One region of the Streptosporangium sp. NPDC003464 genome, then DNA from elsewhere that is predicted to be linked to it. Evidence: riboswitches for the same ligand, from Rfam matches in the RefSeq annotation. Region 1 holds a riboswitch; each other region holds the start of a gene.
What was found. Region 1 has a riboswitch for cyclic di-AMP ahead of ACWDS7_RS17590 (CHAP domain-containing protein). Riboswitches for the same ligand answer to the same signal wherever they lie in the genome.

Region 1 (3,724 bases):
CATCACGTGGCCCTCCTTGCCGGTGAGGTAGTTCAGGACCTCGGCGGCCTCCTTGGGGTGCTTGCTCTGCTTGGGCACCGCGAGATAGGAGCCGCCCCAGTTGCCGGCGCCGCCGGGCACCGCGGCGACGTCCCACTTGCCCTTGCCGGCGTCACCGGCCGCGCCGGAGACCACGCCGAGCATCCACGACGGGCAGCCCATCGTGGCGAACCCGCCCTTCTTGATGGCGGCGTTCCACGGCGGGGTGAAGGAGGCGAGCTTGGCGGTCAGGCCCGCCTCGCTGAAGCTCTTCACCGTGTCGAAGGAGGTCTTGATGGCCGGGTTGCTCTCGATGACGAGCTGGTTGCTCTTGTCGAAGTAGGAGACGTTGCCGTTCTTCGGCGCCTCCTGCGACAGGATCACGTTGTAGAGGGTGTTGGGACCGTCGAGGAATTTGGGGTCGCCCTTGCCGGGGTTGGCGGCCTGGAACTTCTTGCCGACCTCCATGAAGGCGTTCCAGTCCGGCCAGAGCTTGCCGACCTCTTCTCGGTCGGTGGGCAGCCCGGCCTTCTTGAACAGGTCCGTGCGGTAGCACATGGTCATGCCGCCGATGTCGGTGCCGAGGGCGAACAGCTTGTTGTCGGCGTTGATGCCGTTGTCCCACTTCGCCGCAGGGAAGTCGGCCTTGCGGCTGTCCAGCCCGTACTCGGCCAGGTCGGTGAAGAACTGCGGGCGGGCCTTCATGAGGCCCATGGCGCCCTCGTCCAGGGCGATGATGTCGGCCGCGCCGCTGCCGGCCTGCAGGCGCTGGAGCAGCTGGGGCAGGTAGACGTCCTCGAAGCGGTCCGTCAGGTTCTGGTACTTGACCTGGATGTTCGGGTGCGCGGCGTTCCACGTCTCCACGGCCTTGTCATAGCCGAAGTTCTCGCCGCCGCCGAAGGTGTGCACGGTGATGGTCACCGGCTCGGCGGCCGGCGCGGAGCTGCCGCCGCCGGCCGCGGGCTTGGCGGGCTCACTCGAACCGCAGGAGGTGATCGCCAGGGCGGTGGCCGCCATGACCGCGACCGCGGCGAGCTTGCCCTGCCGCTTGTTGTTCAACATTCCGGACCCCTCTCAGGTGGTCGCCCGAATCGGTGGGAGGTGACATCGCGGACCGGTCCCCGACAAACGCGGCCGGCGACGGGGTGTTCCCTCAATGTGCTTTGGGAGCGCTCCCACGAAGAGTGGACGACAGGCAGCCGGGACGTCAATATGCCGAAACTCAACCGTTACATCTGGCCTGCTCAGGGCGGATGAACAGGGGCATAACTCACAAACTCCCCAGATAGCTGTTTGGGAGCGCTCCCATCAAACGGTGACACACCAGGACATTCCGTACGGGAGGCCGCCTCGCCGGCGGGGTGGGGACGCCGGAAGGGGCCCGGCTCGAATGAGCCGGGCCCCTTCCCGTGGCTGTGGACCCGTGGCCGTGAAACGGCCTGCGCGTCTGTCGATCAGCCGCTGTAGACCGGGTAGCCGTAGCCGACGACCTGGGACTTGGGCCGGACGCGCTGCTCGACCTTGCCGTTGCCGGTGTTGCCCTCGATCGTGCTGATCGTGCCGTCGCCGTTGTCCTTCTTCACGAAGCCGACGTGGTCGATCCCGCTGATGCGCTTGCCGCCGTTCCAGTCGAAGTAGACGACGGCGCCGGGCTTGGCGACGTTGCCCCAGTGCTTGTTGTCCTTGAACCACTGGGCGTGGGCGACGGTGTAGGCGTCCCAGCCCATGGTGGGCCGGATGCCGGCCTGCTCGCCGACCCAGGAGACGAACATCGCGCACCAGGGGGCGTTGGCGTAGGCCCGCACGTTGCCGCCGTCGCGGGCGACGGTCTCCTTGGCGCGGACGGAGGAGACGTACCAGGACTGGAACTTCGTCCCGCCGCCCTGGGCGTTCTCCGAGACGCCGACCTGCTTGGCGGCGATCTTCAGGACCTGCGCGGCGGTGACCTTCGGCAGGCGCTCGGCCTGGACCTGGAGGGGCGTCCTGGAAGTCTTGGCGGTCTTGGAGACCTCGACCGGAGGGGCGGCGACGGGGGCCTGCCCGGGGGTGTCCGCCAGGGCGGCGGGGACTGCTACGACGGTGCCACCCAGGGCGATGGAGGCGCCCAGAACGATGCGGGCCAGGTGACGGGTCTTGGGGGTGAGGCGGTTCTTGGCCATGCGGGGGTGTGACTCCTTGCTTCGCTTCTCATGCCGCCTACCGGGTTAGCTGACGGGTTCGGGCTGGGAAGTGCCCTACGGCGCGCAGGCGCCGATTCACCCCAAGAACGTGGTTCCCCGGTTCCGCGAGACTCGCGGATTCGGCGGCCGTGCTCACCGGCGGAGTGATCCGTTCCGATGGAGCACGGTCGGGCAATGTGATGGCAACGTGTAGGCCTCGGTTGACCTAGGCGTTCACCAGGAATGAGTAGAAGCTACGTGAACCGGACAAACGATTACAAGTGGGGCACATTGCCTTGACTTGGGAATACGTCCGATTCGAGGGGGAAGACTTGGTCCCCCTCAAGATCGCCGGGCCCGCGCCCGCCGGCCGGCGCGGAGCCGGAAACGCCTGTGTGGCAGGGGTTCGCGGGCGGCGGCGCCGCCGGAGGGCCGCCGTGCCGCCCCCGCTCCGTCCCAGGGCTTCACCATCATCGTAGATCTTTTAAAAGAAGGCCGCTTTACCTGCGAAAACACCCTTTTCGATCATTGTTTCGGGCCGGTCCAGGCATGGATCAGCGGCATCAGCACCCGGTCGACCGTCTCCTCGACGAAGCCCTCGTCCAGTGGCTTGCCGGTGATGAGCAGCCGGTGCCAGACCAGGGCCTCGGTGACCGTCCTTATCTCGCCGGGATCGACCGGTCCCGGCAGCTCGCCCCGCTCGCGGGCGCGGTCGAGCAGCGGGGTGGTGCCGGTGATGTCGGGCCGCGGCACGTGCTCGCGCAGGGCGGCCGCCAGGGCGGGGGTGGTGAGCAGGGCGGGCACCAGCCCGAAGACCAGGCTGTGCTGCTGCTCCAGGATCCGGCAGAACCCGGCCACCACCGCCACGAGGTCACCGCGCATCGATCCGGTGTCGGGCGGCGGCGCGACGTCGATCTTCAGATGGTTGCGGACCAGGTCCACCACCAGGGCCTCCTTGCCCGGCCAGCGGCGGTAGATCGTGGCCTTGCTCGCGCTGGCCCGTCTGGCGATCTGGTCGACGGACATGCGGTCGAACCCGACCTCGGAGAGCAGTTCCATGGTCGCGTCGAGAATCGCCCGCTCTCGCCTGGGGTCGAGACGCAAGGTGCCTCCGGTGGGTCACGAGTGCTGTGTGATCGCCTTGAATCGTACGCCCGTGAGCTCCTCCGACGTCTCCCACAGCCGCCGGGCCACGCTCTCGTCCAGCGCCTTGGGCGAGGGGGTCAGCGGCTGCGGGCCGGGGCCGACGAACAGGCCCCCGGTCACCTCGGGAGAGGTGGCGGCGTAAAGGGAGGGGACCGCCCCCTTGTCCGGAGACTGGATCGTCAGTCGCATGAGAGCGTTGACCGGCCCGGTGAGCACGCCCAGCTTCATGATGCCGGTGGCCGTCGCGCCGGGGTGGGCGGCCACGCTGAGCAGTTGTCCCCCCGCCCGGCGCTGCAGCTCCAGCGTGAACATCAGGTTGGCCAGCTTCGATCTGCCGTAGGCCGTGAAGCGCCCGTAGTGGCGTTCGAGCCCCAGGTCGTCGAAGTCGATCCGGCCCAGGC
Region 2 (3,724 bases), on a different contig from region 1:
ACGATGCCCTGTTGTAGACCAGCACCTGGCTGGGCGCGGTGGCCGAGGCGTCGTCCATGGCCCAGCCGACGACTTTCACCTGGTTTCCCCACCCCGGCTGGTGCTCGACCCTCTCCAGCTCGCCGTACGGAGCCGATGCGAGGGTCAGGGACGGGGCTCTGCCCTCGACGAGCTTGCGCACTCGGGCCGGCCGCTTGAACCCTCGGGCGGCGCGGCGGTGATGTGCAGGTCCACCAGGCCGTCCGGCGACCCCTTCCGCTTCTCCTCCGCCTTCTCCCTCCGCTTCTCCCGCTCCGTCCCCTTTCCGTCGGGCGGCGCCGCCTGTCCGGGCGGCGCTGCCGGCAATGTGACAGCGCGTGCGCTCCAGCGGCGCCGTCCGCACTCCGGGGAGGCTGCCTGGGATGTCCAGCGACTTCAGGACAGCCGGGGACACAAACCGACAGAGCGCCTGGGAGAGAAGAGAAGAAGGTAGATACGTGGAGGCGTCGCAGGTAGTGCTCAACGAGCACTACTCGCCCCAGTCGCTGCAAGTCGCCGCGTGGGATACGCCCACAAACCGGCTGTCCGGGAACGGTTGGGCGCCCCGGCCTGCGCCCGCGCGGCATCGTCCACGCGCGTGGGCAGGTCAAGCCGCTCGGCGGCAAGCAGGAGCGCGTCCTCGCTCCGCCGAGGGGCGGCAAGCCGCGTGACGTCCCGCTTCCGGAAGCGTCGCGCTGCGGCTCGCCGCCCGCATCAAGGTCGCCGCGTGTTCGTCAGGGCCGTCGCCACAGCGGCGCAGGCGCAGGTCAGGACAGGACAGCAGGACGCTAGTACATCGAGATGTGCGTGTGGTCGAAGTGGTTGGCGGTGACGCCGCCGCGGTCGGACATGGGACGCCAGCCGGAGCCGGAGTTGATGCGCTGGCGCCAGATCACGTATTTGACGCCGAGGCTGGCCCTGTTCTTGACGGCCCAGGCGGCGATCTCGTCGCCGAGCTTGACGTGGGCGGCCGAGGGCATCGAGCCGCCGGTGCTCATCATGAAGTCGCAGGCGCGGCCGAGCGGGTGTTCGCCGCCGTCGTTCACGGCCCGGTAGCAGCCGACCGTGTAGGGCAGGGCGAAGCGCTTCTCGATGGCCTCGCGCATGATCCGGGTGCGGTCGGTGATGTTGTCGGCGCCCGTGGGCAGTTGGGGCGCCCAACTGCCGTCGGCCCGGCGGCCGGAGCCCGTGGGGACGAGCGCGTCGAGCTTCTTCTCGATGGCGTCGATCAGCTTCTCGGCCTCCTTGCGCTGGGTGGCCACCGCCGCGGTCTCCTGGCCGATCTGCTCGGTGAGCCGGGCCGCCTTCTCCGCCGCCTGTTTCTTCAGGTCCCGGCTCTGGGCGAAGCCCTGCAGGTAGGCGCTCTGCTGGGCGGTGAGCTGCTGCATGATCGCGGCGCCGCCCATGTCGATGTTGGTGGAGAACAGCAGGGACGGTAGGTCGCCGGTGCTGCTCTGGTAGCGGAGCTGGGCGATGGAGTCGACCTGCTTGTCGGCCTCCTGGTAGGCGGTCTCGGCCTTGCGCAGGTCCGCCTTGGCGACCACCTCCGCGGCCTGGGCCTTCCTGAGGGACTCGCGCTTGGCGGCGTAGGTCTCGATGAGCGTGTCGACCCGCTTGTTCAGGTCGGCCAGTTCGGCGCGGAGCTGGGACTCCTTGGGTTTGGGGGCCGCGCTGCCCGCGGTCTTGGGCTTGGGGGCCGCGCTGCCCGCGGTCGCCGTGCCGGAGGTGAACGCGAGGACCGAAACCACGGAAATGGTCAAGGCCGCATGGCGACGGAACGTGGGGGATAGAGCCGCCACGACTCTCCTCTCCATCCGCCTACCGGGTTAGCTGACGGGTTCGGGCTGGAGGAAGCCCTTCCACCGAAGTGGTTCACCCCAAGTGCGGTGGTTCCCCGGCTCCCGGGCGACGCGCCCGGAATTAGGCATTTCGGACATTAGGTCCGATGTGTGAGGATAGTAGTGGTAAACCCCAGGTAACGCGACCCCAATCTGAGACTAATAAGTGATCATCCTGTGACAACTTCTCGCAAAAGGCGCGCCGCCTCCTCGGGAAGGACGTCGTTCACGAAAGCCCCCATGGCCGACTCCGACCCGGCGAGATACTTCAGCTTGTTCGGCGCCCGCCGGATGCTGAACAGCTCCAGGTGCGCGTAGGAGAGGTCGCGCCCGACGTTCACCGGCGCCTGGTGCCAGGCCGCGACGTACGGCATGACCACGCCGTACAGCCCGTCCAGGCGGCGCAGCACCTCCGTGTAGAGCGGACCGAACGCCGCGCGCTCGGCGGGCTCCAGCGCGCCCAGGTCGGGGACCTGGCGGTGCGGGTAGAGGTGGACCTCCACGGGCCAGCGCGCCGCGGCGGGGACGAAGGCCGTCCAGTGCTCGTTCGAGGCGACCACGCGGATCCCGGCCTCCCGCTCGGCGGCCAGCACGTCGGCGAACAGGTTGCGGCCGGTCCGCTCCCGGTGGCGTCCGGCCGCGGCGAGGGAGAGCTTGGTGCGCGGGGTCACGTAGGGGTAGGCGTAGATCTGGCCGTGGGGGTGGGCCAGGGTGATCCCGATCTCCGCCCCCCGGTTCTCGAAGCAGAACACCTGCTCCACGCCCGGCATCGCCGACAGCTCCGCCGTACGGTCGATCCACGCCTCCATGACCAGGTCGACCTGGTCGGCCGAGAGCGCGGAGAAGGAGGAGTCGTGATCGGAGGTGAAGCAGACCACCTCGCACCGCCCGGCCCCCGGGCGGACCTCGCTCAACCCTCCGACCTGGTGGTATTCGCCGATCTGGGAGGAGAAGGAGGGGAAGCGGTTCTCGAAGACGACCACGTCGTAGGAGGCTGAGGGGACCTCGGTCAGATGGCCGGGGGTCGACGGGCACAGCGGGCACTCACTCGCCGGGGGGAGGAAGGTGCGGCCCTGGCGGTGCCCGGCCACCGCGATCCACTCCTCGGTGAGCGGGTCGTAGCGCAGCTCGGAGGCCGCCGGGCGGGGCGGCAGGTCCCGCTGGTCGATCGCGCCGCGGTCGGCGCTGTCGTGCCGGTCGAAGTAGAACAGTTCCCGGCCGTCGGCCAGGTGGGTGATGGTGCGCTTCATCGGCTCAGCGCCTCGCTCTCCTGCTGCGGCTCGGTGATGATCAGCTCGCCCACCTGGGCGGTGAGCTCGTCGCGGGCTTCCTCCGGCAGGCCGGAGTCGGTGATCACCACGTGGGCCTGGGCCAGCTCGGCGATCGTGCTGATCCCCACCGTCCCCCACTTGGTGTGGTCGGCGAGCACCACCAGGCGGTGCGCGGAGGCGACCAGCTCGCGGTTGGTCTCCGCCTCCAGCAGGTTGGGCGTGGTGAACCCGGCGCGGGCGCTCATCCCGTGCACGCCGAGGAACAGGGTGTCCACGTGGAGCCCGCGGATCGCCGCCACGGCCACCGGCCCGACCAGCGCGTCGGAGGGGGTGCGGACGCCGCCGGTCAGCACGACGGTGCGGTCCGGGCGGGGGGAGCGGTGGAAGACGTCGGCGATCCGGATCGAGTTGGTGATCACCGTCAGGTCGGGCACGTCGACCACGGAACCGGCCAGCGTCCAGGTCGTGGTCCCGGCCGACAGCGCGATGGCCGTGCCGGGCCGGACGAGCTGGGCCGCGTGCCGGGCGATCGCCTCCTTCTCCGGCTGCTGGCGCACCGACTTGGCGGCGAAGCCGGGCTCCTCGGTCGAGCCGGGG
Region 3 (3,724 bases), on a different contig from region 1:
TCAGTCTGGCCCCGGGGACCGCCTCGGCCGTGGCGACCCCGCCGGGCAGCGGCACGAGCTGGTCGTCCTCGCCGTGCATCACGAGGGTGGGCACCGTGATGTTCTTCAGCAGCGGCGCGCGGTCGCCGGAGGCGATGATCCCGGCGAGCTGCCTGGCCGTCCCCGCCGGGTCGTAGCAGCGGTCGTAGCTCAGCCCGGCCAGCCGGGCGATCCGCTCGCGGTCGAGCGGGTAGCCCGGCGAGCCGATGACCTCCCAGGTCAGCAGCGACTGCCGGATGGCCGCCTCGCGGTCGGGCGAGACGAGCGCCATGAGCGCCGCCATCGCGGCCTCGGTGGGCGGGGCGGCGTGCACGCTGGGGGTGGACATGATGGAGGTGAGGCTGCGCACCCGGTGCGGGGAGCGGATCGCCAGCGTCTGGGCGATCATGCCGCCCATCGAGGCGCCGACCACGTGGGCGGACTCCCACCCGAGCGCGTCGAGCAGCCCGGCGGCGTCGTCGGCCATGTCGCCCAGCAGGTAGGGGGGCTGCCCGTCGCCGCCGAAGGCGGGCACGGCGGCGCCGTGGAGGTGGGTGGACTCCCCGGCGTCCCGGTTGTCGAAGCGGACCACGTGGTGCCCGCGGTCGGCGAGCAGCTCACAGAGCCCCTCGTCCCAGTGGATGCGCTGGGCGCCGAGCCCCATGATCAGTAGGAGCGGGCGGCCTCCGGGCGCGCCGAAGGTGTCGTAGGCGAGCTCGATGCCGTTCGCCCGGGCGCGCCGGGTCATGGCGCTCCCGCCGCACCGGATGCCATGCTGGTCATGCCGGACAGAATGTCATTCTGTGGAAATGAGAGCAAGAGCGGACGCCCGGTGTGGGCGTCCGCTCCTGTCTTCGCGGGAGGCGAGCTTCTGCGGGGGCGAGTCTCGCTGGGGAGGCGAGCCTCGGGGTTACTTGTTGACCACCTGCGGCGGGGTGGCCGGGTTGTTGTCGATCCGGCCCCACGCGCCCGCGGAGAACGGCACGGGCTGGTTCTTCTTGCCCGGGCCGCTGCCCCACTTGGTGATGACGTAGTCGACCTTGATGTGGCCCATGCCACCGTTGCCGTCCACACCGAGCGTGTCGGAGTTGAACGTGCCGCCGGTCAGGTCGGCGAAGGTCTTGGCGTCGAGGTCGATCATGACACCGCTGCTGGAGGGCACGCCGGGGCCGCGGTCGCCGACGAAGAACTTGGCCTTCTTGCCCTTGTAGACGACGTAACCCTCGGTCATCAGCGGCCAGCTCGGGCTGGCGATCATGCCCTTCTGCATCGGCTTGCCGCTCGCGGGCAGGCCGGTGTCCCCGGCGCGGCCGGAGGAGTCGTCCCAGAAGTAGGAGGCCTTGGTCGAGCCCTTCAGGAGGGCGACCTCGGAGCCGGAGCCGGAGCCGGGGGTGGAGGCGCCGGTGTCGGCCGCTGCGGGGAGAGCCGAGACGACGGCCGAGGAGGTCAGGACACTCGCACCGAGGAGGGCGGCGGCCACGAAACGGTTCTTACGCATACCAAGGGAGAAACGCATGAGGTAAAAAGACTCTTTCGCGAGGGAACGGGGAGGCGCGTGCGCCGTGAAGAGGCGCAGGCGGATACGCGCTCACAGGACAGAAGAGGCGTAGCAAGCTGTGCTGGCGCTACGCGGAGCGCGGCGGGGGGCCGCGTTCGGACGCGGCGAGGAAGTCTTAGAGGGCCGGCACCAACGGGGTGGACGCCGGCGGCAAGAGGGCGTGGTGCCCCATGTGGTGATCTCCTCTCCATCTCGTCTACCGGGTTAGCTGACGGATTCGGGCGGTGGAGTTGCCCTACCGCCGCACGTTCGCGGCGGATTCACCCCAAGAAGTGGGTCCCCGGTTCCCGTGACCCTGAGGGCCTCCGGGATTCGACGTCGGCCGGCCGCTCCTTCTATTGAAGGGCAGGTCGCCAACCGATCACGAATAGGACACTACCCCCCATTCAGGGACAAAGCAAAACAAAACCCATGGAAACCCCAGAAGATCTACCTCAACAGCCAAGAAAAGGCCATTGGTCAAGCCTTGACCGTGCCTACCGGGAACGCCGACCCCATTGGAACTGTTAGGAGAGTTACTTAACGGCTTATCAGTGATCAAGCTGTTGAGCTGGGGATACGCCCCTTCTCCCGGCTGAATGCGGCCCCTCGGCGGACAGGGGCGGGATCTCCCTCACCATGGCCGCGGCCGGCGTGCCGGCCCTTTGTCGGCGGCCCTCATTACCTCCGTACACGCCTATGAGTCGAGGAAAACACCCATCAGCCGGGCCTGTGCCCGCTCTCCGGAAGATCCAGGAACGCCCGTCCCCATCCCGGGCAAAGCCGCGGTCATGGCATCCATCCGCCGCAGGACCGGGACGAGATCGGCACCGCCGACGCCGGCGGCGGGAAAAGGCCACCGGTCCCAGCCCGGTCAACGGCTCCCGCACCCACCGTCCACGGGCTTCTCCCAGCCCCCGGGCTCCGGCGTCCCGGCGGATCCGGCGGGCGGCCCGGGTCCGCCGTCCGGGTGAGCGCCGCCCGGGACCCGCGGCCGTAGGCGATGCCGACAGTAGTGTGGGCCCGTGCTGATCGCCCTCGGTTGCGCGGTGCTCCTCACGGTCCTTTACGCACTGGCGGTGTACGGCACGGCCGGGCCGGCGGCGATCGGAGCGGTCGCCGCCGCGCCGGCCGTCACCCTCGTGGCCGTCATGCACGGCGGGAGTCTCCAGGACTCCGTCGGCGCGGGAGGGCTCACGGCGGGCGGCGCCGCGATGGCATGGGCCATCGGGCGTTCCCACCGTCGCCGCAGGGCCGACCGTGCGGCGCTCGCCGCCTACCGGGCCGCCGCCGAGGCCGTGCCCCGGCTGGCCGCCATCACCGAACGCGACCGCCTCGCCGCCGAACTCCACGACGTGGCCGCCCACCGGCTCACCGGGATCGTGGTCGCCTCGGCCGCCGCCCTCCGCCTCGACGACCCGGTCCGCGCCGCCGAGGCCGTCACCCACGCCGCCGACGCGGGCCGCCAGGCCGTGGCCGAACTCGACCGCCTCTGCGCCCTGGACCGCCGCGGCCGTACCTTCGCCCTCGGCGACATCGACACCCTCCTCATCGGCCGTCCCGGCGTGACCTACCACCGCACGGTCGCCACCGCGCCGCCCGAACTCGCCGCGGTCGCCTTCCGCGTGGTCCGCGAGGCTCTGACGAACGCGATGCGCTACGCCACCGGCGCCGCCGTCCACGTCCGGGTGGAAGCCGTCCACGACACCTCGGCGGCACCGGCCGCCACCGGCCCGGTGCCCGCTCCGGCCAGCGACCCGGGGGTCACATCCGTCGTCGCCGGCCCCCCGGCGGCGGAGGCCGCCACCGGCCGACTGGTGGTTACGGTCACCGACGACGGCGGCCCGGCGACCGTCTCCGGCCTGGGCACGGGCGCCGGCCTCGCCACCCTGCGCCGGGCCGTCGGCGCCCTCGGCGGCACCCTGCACGCCGGCCCGCGCCCCGCCCCGGACAGCAACCCGGACAGCAACCCGGACAGCGACCCGGACAGCGACCCACGCACCGGCCGGCGCCTCGACCCGGGCAACGACCCGCGCACCAGCGGGCGCACCGGCCCGGACAGCGGTCTGCGCACCAGCGGGCGCACCGGCCCCCTCCCGCATCGCGCCCCGCCGTACGGACCCGCGTCCGCGCCGGAGACGGCGCGGACTCCCCCGCCGCCCCGCGGCT
Region 4 (3,724 bases), on a different contig from region 1:
GATGGACCCAGGTAACGGGAAACTACTGCATCTGTGTCGAAAACCGGCACTGCCGGGATAAACAAAGACGCGCCTGACAGCTCTTGTGAGCCGCCAGACGCGTCTGGGTGGGGGAGGCGGCTCTGTCAGCCGGCTACTCGGGCGGTGATGTCGTCACCGATCTCGTGAGTGGTCCGGCCGGTCCAGCCGGTGAGCCGCTCGACCAGGTCGTCGGCGACGGCCTGCTCGACCTTGGCGGCCTCGTCGGCCAGCCCGAGGTGGTCCAGGAGCATGGCGACCGACAGGATCGTGGCGGTCGGGTCGGCCTTGCCCTGGCCCGCGATGTCGGGGGCGCTGCCGTGGACCGGCTCGAACATGCTCGGCGCGGTCCGGTCGGGGTTGATGTTGCCGCTGGCCGCCAGGCCGATGCCGCCGGCGACGGCGGCGCCGATGTCGGTGATGATGTCGCCGAAGAGGTTGTCGGTGACGATCACGTCGAACCGCTCCGGCTGGGTGACGAAGAACATCGAGGCCGCGTCGACGTGGCAGTAGTCGGTCTGGACGTCGGGGTATTCCAGGCCGACCCGGTCGAACGTGCGGGCCCAGAGGTCACCGGCGTAGGTGAGCACGTTGGTCTTGTGGACCAGCGTCAGCTTCTTGCGGGGACGACCGAGCGCCTTGTCGAAGGCGTAGCGGACGACGCGCTCGACGCCGAAGGCGGTGTTCAGCGACTCCTGGGTGGCGACCTCGTGCGGGGTGCCGCGGCGCAGCACGCCGCCCGCGCCCGCGTAGAGGCTCTCGGTGCCCTCACGGACGACGACCATGTCGATGTCCTCGGGGCGGGCCTTGCCCAGCGGGGTCTCGACGCCGGGGAAGAGCTTGACCGGACGGAGGTTGACGTAGTGGTCGAGCTCGAAGCGGAGCCTGAGCAGCAGGTCGCGCTCCAGGATGCCCGGCGGCACGCTGGGGTCGCCGATCGCGCCGAGCAGGATCGCGTCGTATCCGCGCAGCTCGTCCAGGACCGCGTCGGGAAGGGTCTCACCGGTCCGGTGGTAGCGCTTGGCGCCGAGATCGTAGGTGACGGTCTCCACCTTCGTGCCGACCGCTTCGAGCACCTTCAGGCCCTCGGTGACGACCTCGACTCCGATCCCGTCCCCGGGGATGACTGCCAGACGAATGTTGCGCGAATCCATGCAGGCACCTTACCGGTCCGTCTCGGTAATCGAACACCGATCTCACCCATCGGACATTTTCGCGCGTACGGGACCTCATGATCCACAGCTGTCCTGGCTCTTATGATCCCTTTGTCCGCTTTTGCGACGTATTGACCCTTTCGTTAAGTTTCGTTATGGTCCTCTGCATTCGAACCGATGCCTAATCCGCCGGGCCGTCCCCCCTTCGGCCTGCGCGGAGCCGGGGAACCACTTCCGGGACCCACGGCCGCCCAGGACTCCGCGCTTCGCCTGGCGGAGCCATGTCCTGAGCCGCCTTCACGGATCCCTTGGGGCGAATCAGCGCTTCGCGCGCCGTAGGGCGGCCTCCACGCCCGAGCCCGACAGCTAACCCGGCCGGCCCTATGGAAGGAACCATCCTGTCCGGCAAGATTCACCCCCGCGTCCTGTCCCTGCTCGTCGCCGGCGCCGCCGTGCTCGCGACCCCGTCCCTCGCGCTGGCCGACTCCCCCAAGGCCGACTCTCCCAAGGCCGACGCCCCCGCCCCCGTCACCGCCACCGCGCCGCTCACCGGGCCCAAGCTCAAGGAGATCGTCACCAAGGATGCTCCCGTGCCCGCCTGGAAGAAGGCCGTGAAGTGGGCCATGTCCAAGCGCGGCACGCCTTACGTCTGGGGCGGCACCGGCAACGGCGGCTTCGACTGCTCCGGCCTGATGCTCCGCGCCTACGGCGCCGCCGGGATCAAGCTGCCCCGCGTGGCCGCCGACCAGTACGCGGCGTTCTCCAAGAAGGTCTCCTGGAAGAACCTCAAGCCCGGCGACCTCGTCTTCTTCCACAATCTCGGGCACGTCGGCATGATCACCAAGCCGGGTTACATGGTCCACGCCCCGCAGACCGGCGACGTGGTCAAGGAGGAGAAGCTCAACTCCTGGCGTCGCAGCACGTTCGTCGGCGGCGTCCGCCCCGACCGCGCGGGCGTGAAGCTCGCCGCCGAACAGGCCAAGCTCGCGGCCCAGCCCGCCCCCACGATGCTCCAGGCCACCCCCTGATCCCCGGAGGGCGCCGGTCACCCGGACCGGCGCCCCGCGGGTCGGGATGAGAGCCCTACCCGGCTAGCGGGTGGGAGCGCCCCCGTTGTCGCGGCGGTCCAGGGCGGTCTGGAGCGCGTCGGCGGCCTCGTCTTCGGCGTCTTCGGGACGGTTCCAGGGATACATGTCGTACATGGCGATTCTCATCTCGGTCGCATGCGGGCAGGGAGAGATGGTCCGGACTCCGGTCACGGATCGGACCGGGCCTGAGTGCCGCGGGTCCGGATCGCGGACCGGCGGCGCGGGGCCGGCGTGCGCCGCCACACCGCGGCGGGCTGCCGGCCTGCCCTGTCAGGCCCCGCCGCGGCAGGTAATGAGTGCGAGAACCTGGCGCATTTCCTGCCAGGTTACCTGCCCGTACGGACACCGTCCCGCACTCCGTACACACTTCTCACATGCTGAGACGCACAACGGCTGCCGCCCCCGGCTTCCCGGGGACGGCAGCCGTCGCCGTGCGCGCTAGTCGGCCAGGTCGACCGAGCGACCGCTGTCGGCGCCGATCTCGGCGCCGATCACGTCGAGCACGTCGGCCGGGATGGCGGAGTCGACGGTCAGCGCGATGAGGGCCTTGCCGCCCTTCGCGTCCCGGGCCACCTGCATCGAGGCGATGTTGATGCTGTGGTCGCCGAGGATGCGGCCGACGACGCCGACGATGCCGGGGCGGTCGGTGTAGGTGAAGAACGACAGGTGGTCGGTCGGCTCGATCTCCATCTGGTAGCCGTTGACCTCGACGATCTTGGTGATCTGACGCGGGCCCGACAGGGTGCCCGAGACCGAGACCGTGCGGCCGTCGGCCAGCACGCCGCGGACGGTGACGACGTTGCGCCAGTCGGGGCTCTCGGAGCTGGTGACCAGCTCGACGGTCACGCCGCGGTCCTTGGCCAGGAGCGGGGCGTTGACGTAGGTGACCGAGTCTTCGACCACGTCGGTGAAGATGCCCTTGAGCGCCGCCAGCTCCAGCACGCGGACGTCCTGGGAGGCGATCTCACCGCGGACCTCGACGTCAAGCCTGGTGGCGACCTCGCCCGCGAGGGCGGTGAAGACCCGGCCGAGCTTCTCGGCCAGCGGCAGGCCCGGCTTGACGTCCTCGGCGACGACGCCGCCCTGGACGTTGACCGCGTCCGGCACGAACTCCCCGGCGAGGGCGAGCTTCACGCTGCGCGCGACCTGGGTGCCGGCCTTCTCCTGGGCCTCGTGGGTGGAGGCGCCCAGGTGCGGGGTGACGACGACCTGGTCCAGCTCGAACAGCGGGCTGTCGGTGACCGGCTCCTTGGGGAAGACGTCGATGCCGGCGCCGGCGACGCGGCCTTCCTTGATCGCCGAGTAGAGCGCGTTCTCGTCGATGATGCCGCCGCGGGCGACGTTGATCAGGCGCACCGACGGCTTGACCGTGTGGAGCTCCTTGTCACCGATGAGCCCGATCGTCTCCTTGGACTTGGGCAGGTGCACGGTGATGAAGTCGGCCTCGCGCAGGGCCTCCTCCAG

Region 2: linked by a shared signal. The riboswitch ahead of ACWDS7_RS25050 (coiled-coil domain-containing protein) and the one ahead of ACWDS7_RS17590 (CHAP domain-containing protein) in region 1 are both predicted to bind cyclic di-AMP.
Region 3: linked by a shared signal. The riboswitch ahead of ACWDS7_RS09245 (hypothetical protein) and the one ahead of ACWDS7_RS17590 (CHAP domain-containing protein) in region 1 are both predicted to bind cyclic di-AMP.
Region 4: linked by a shared signal. The riboswitch ahead of ACWDS7_RS12330 (C40 family peptidase) and the one ahead of ACWDS7_RS17590 (CHAP domain-containing protein) in region 1 are both predicted to bind cyclic di-AMP.

What each region holds. Positions count from the first base shown of each region.
Region 1 covers NZ_JBSFPS010000069.1:8,202-11,925, forward strand. Annotated here, with positions in the region: gene ACWDS7_RS17585 (ABC transporter substrate-binding protein) at 1-1,080, opposite strand, end outside; gene ACWDS7_RS17590 (CHAP domain-containing protein) at 1,473-2,177, opposite strand; cyclic di-AMP (ydaO/yuaA leader) riboswitch at 2,198-2,333, opposite strand; gene ACWDS7_RS17595 (TetR/AcrR family transcriptional regulator) at 2,703-3,281, opposite strand; gene ACWDS7_RS17600 (oxidoreductase) at 3,297-3,724, opposite strand, start outside.
Region 2 covers NZ_JBSFPS010000117.1:22,423-26,146, reverse strand. Annotated here, with positions in the region: gene ACWDS7_RS25050 (coiled-coil domain-containing protein) at 807-1,766, opposite strand; cyclic di-AMP (ydaO/yuaA leader) riboswitch at 1,820-1,955, opposite strand; gene galT (galactose-1-phosphate uridylyltransferase) at 2,027-3,106, opposite strand; gene ACWDS7_RS25040 (DeoR/GlpR family DNA-binding transcription regulator) at 3,103-3,724, opposite strand, start outside.
Region 3 covers NZ_JBSFPS010000028.1:23,589-27,312, reverse strand. Annotated here, with positions in the region: gene ACWDS7_RS09250 (alpha/beta fold hydrolase) at 1-766, opposite strand, end outside; gene ACWDS7_RS09245 (hypothetical protein) at 929-1,516, opposite strand; cyclic di-AMP (ydaO/yuaA leader) riboswitch at 1,755-1,904, opposite strand; gene ACWDS7_RS09240 (histidine kinase) at 2,581-3,724, shown strand, end outside.
Region 4 covers NZ_JBSFPS010000042.1:14,679-18,402, forward strand. Annotated here, with positions in the region: gene ACWDS7_RS12325 (3-isopropylmalate dehydrogenase) at 126-1,172, opposite strand; cyclic di-AMP (ydaO/yuaA leader) riboswitch at 1,341-1,568, shown strand; gene ACWDS7_RS12330 (C40 family peptidase) at 1,556-2,200, shown strand; gene ACWDS7_RS12335 (hypothetical protein) at 2,264-2,386, opposite strand; gene serA (phosphoglycerate dehydrogenase) at 2,699-3,724, opposite strand, start outside.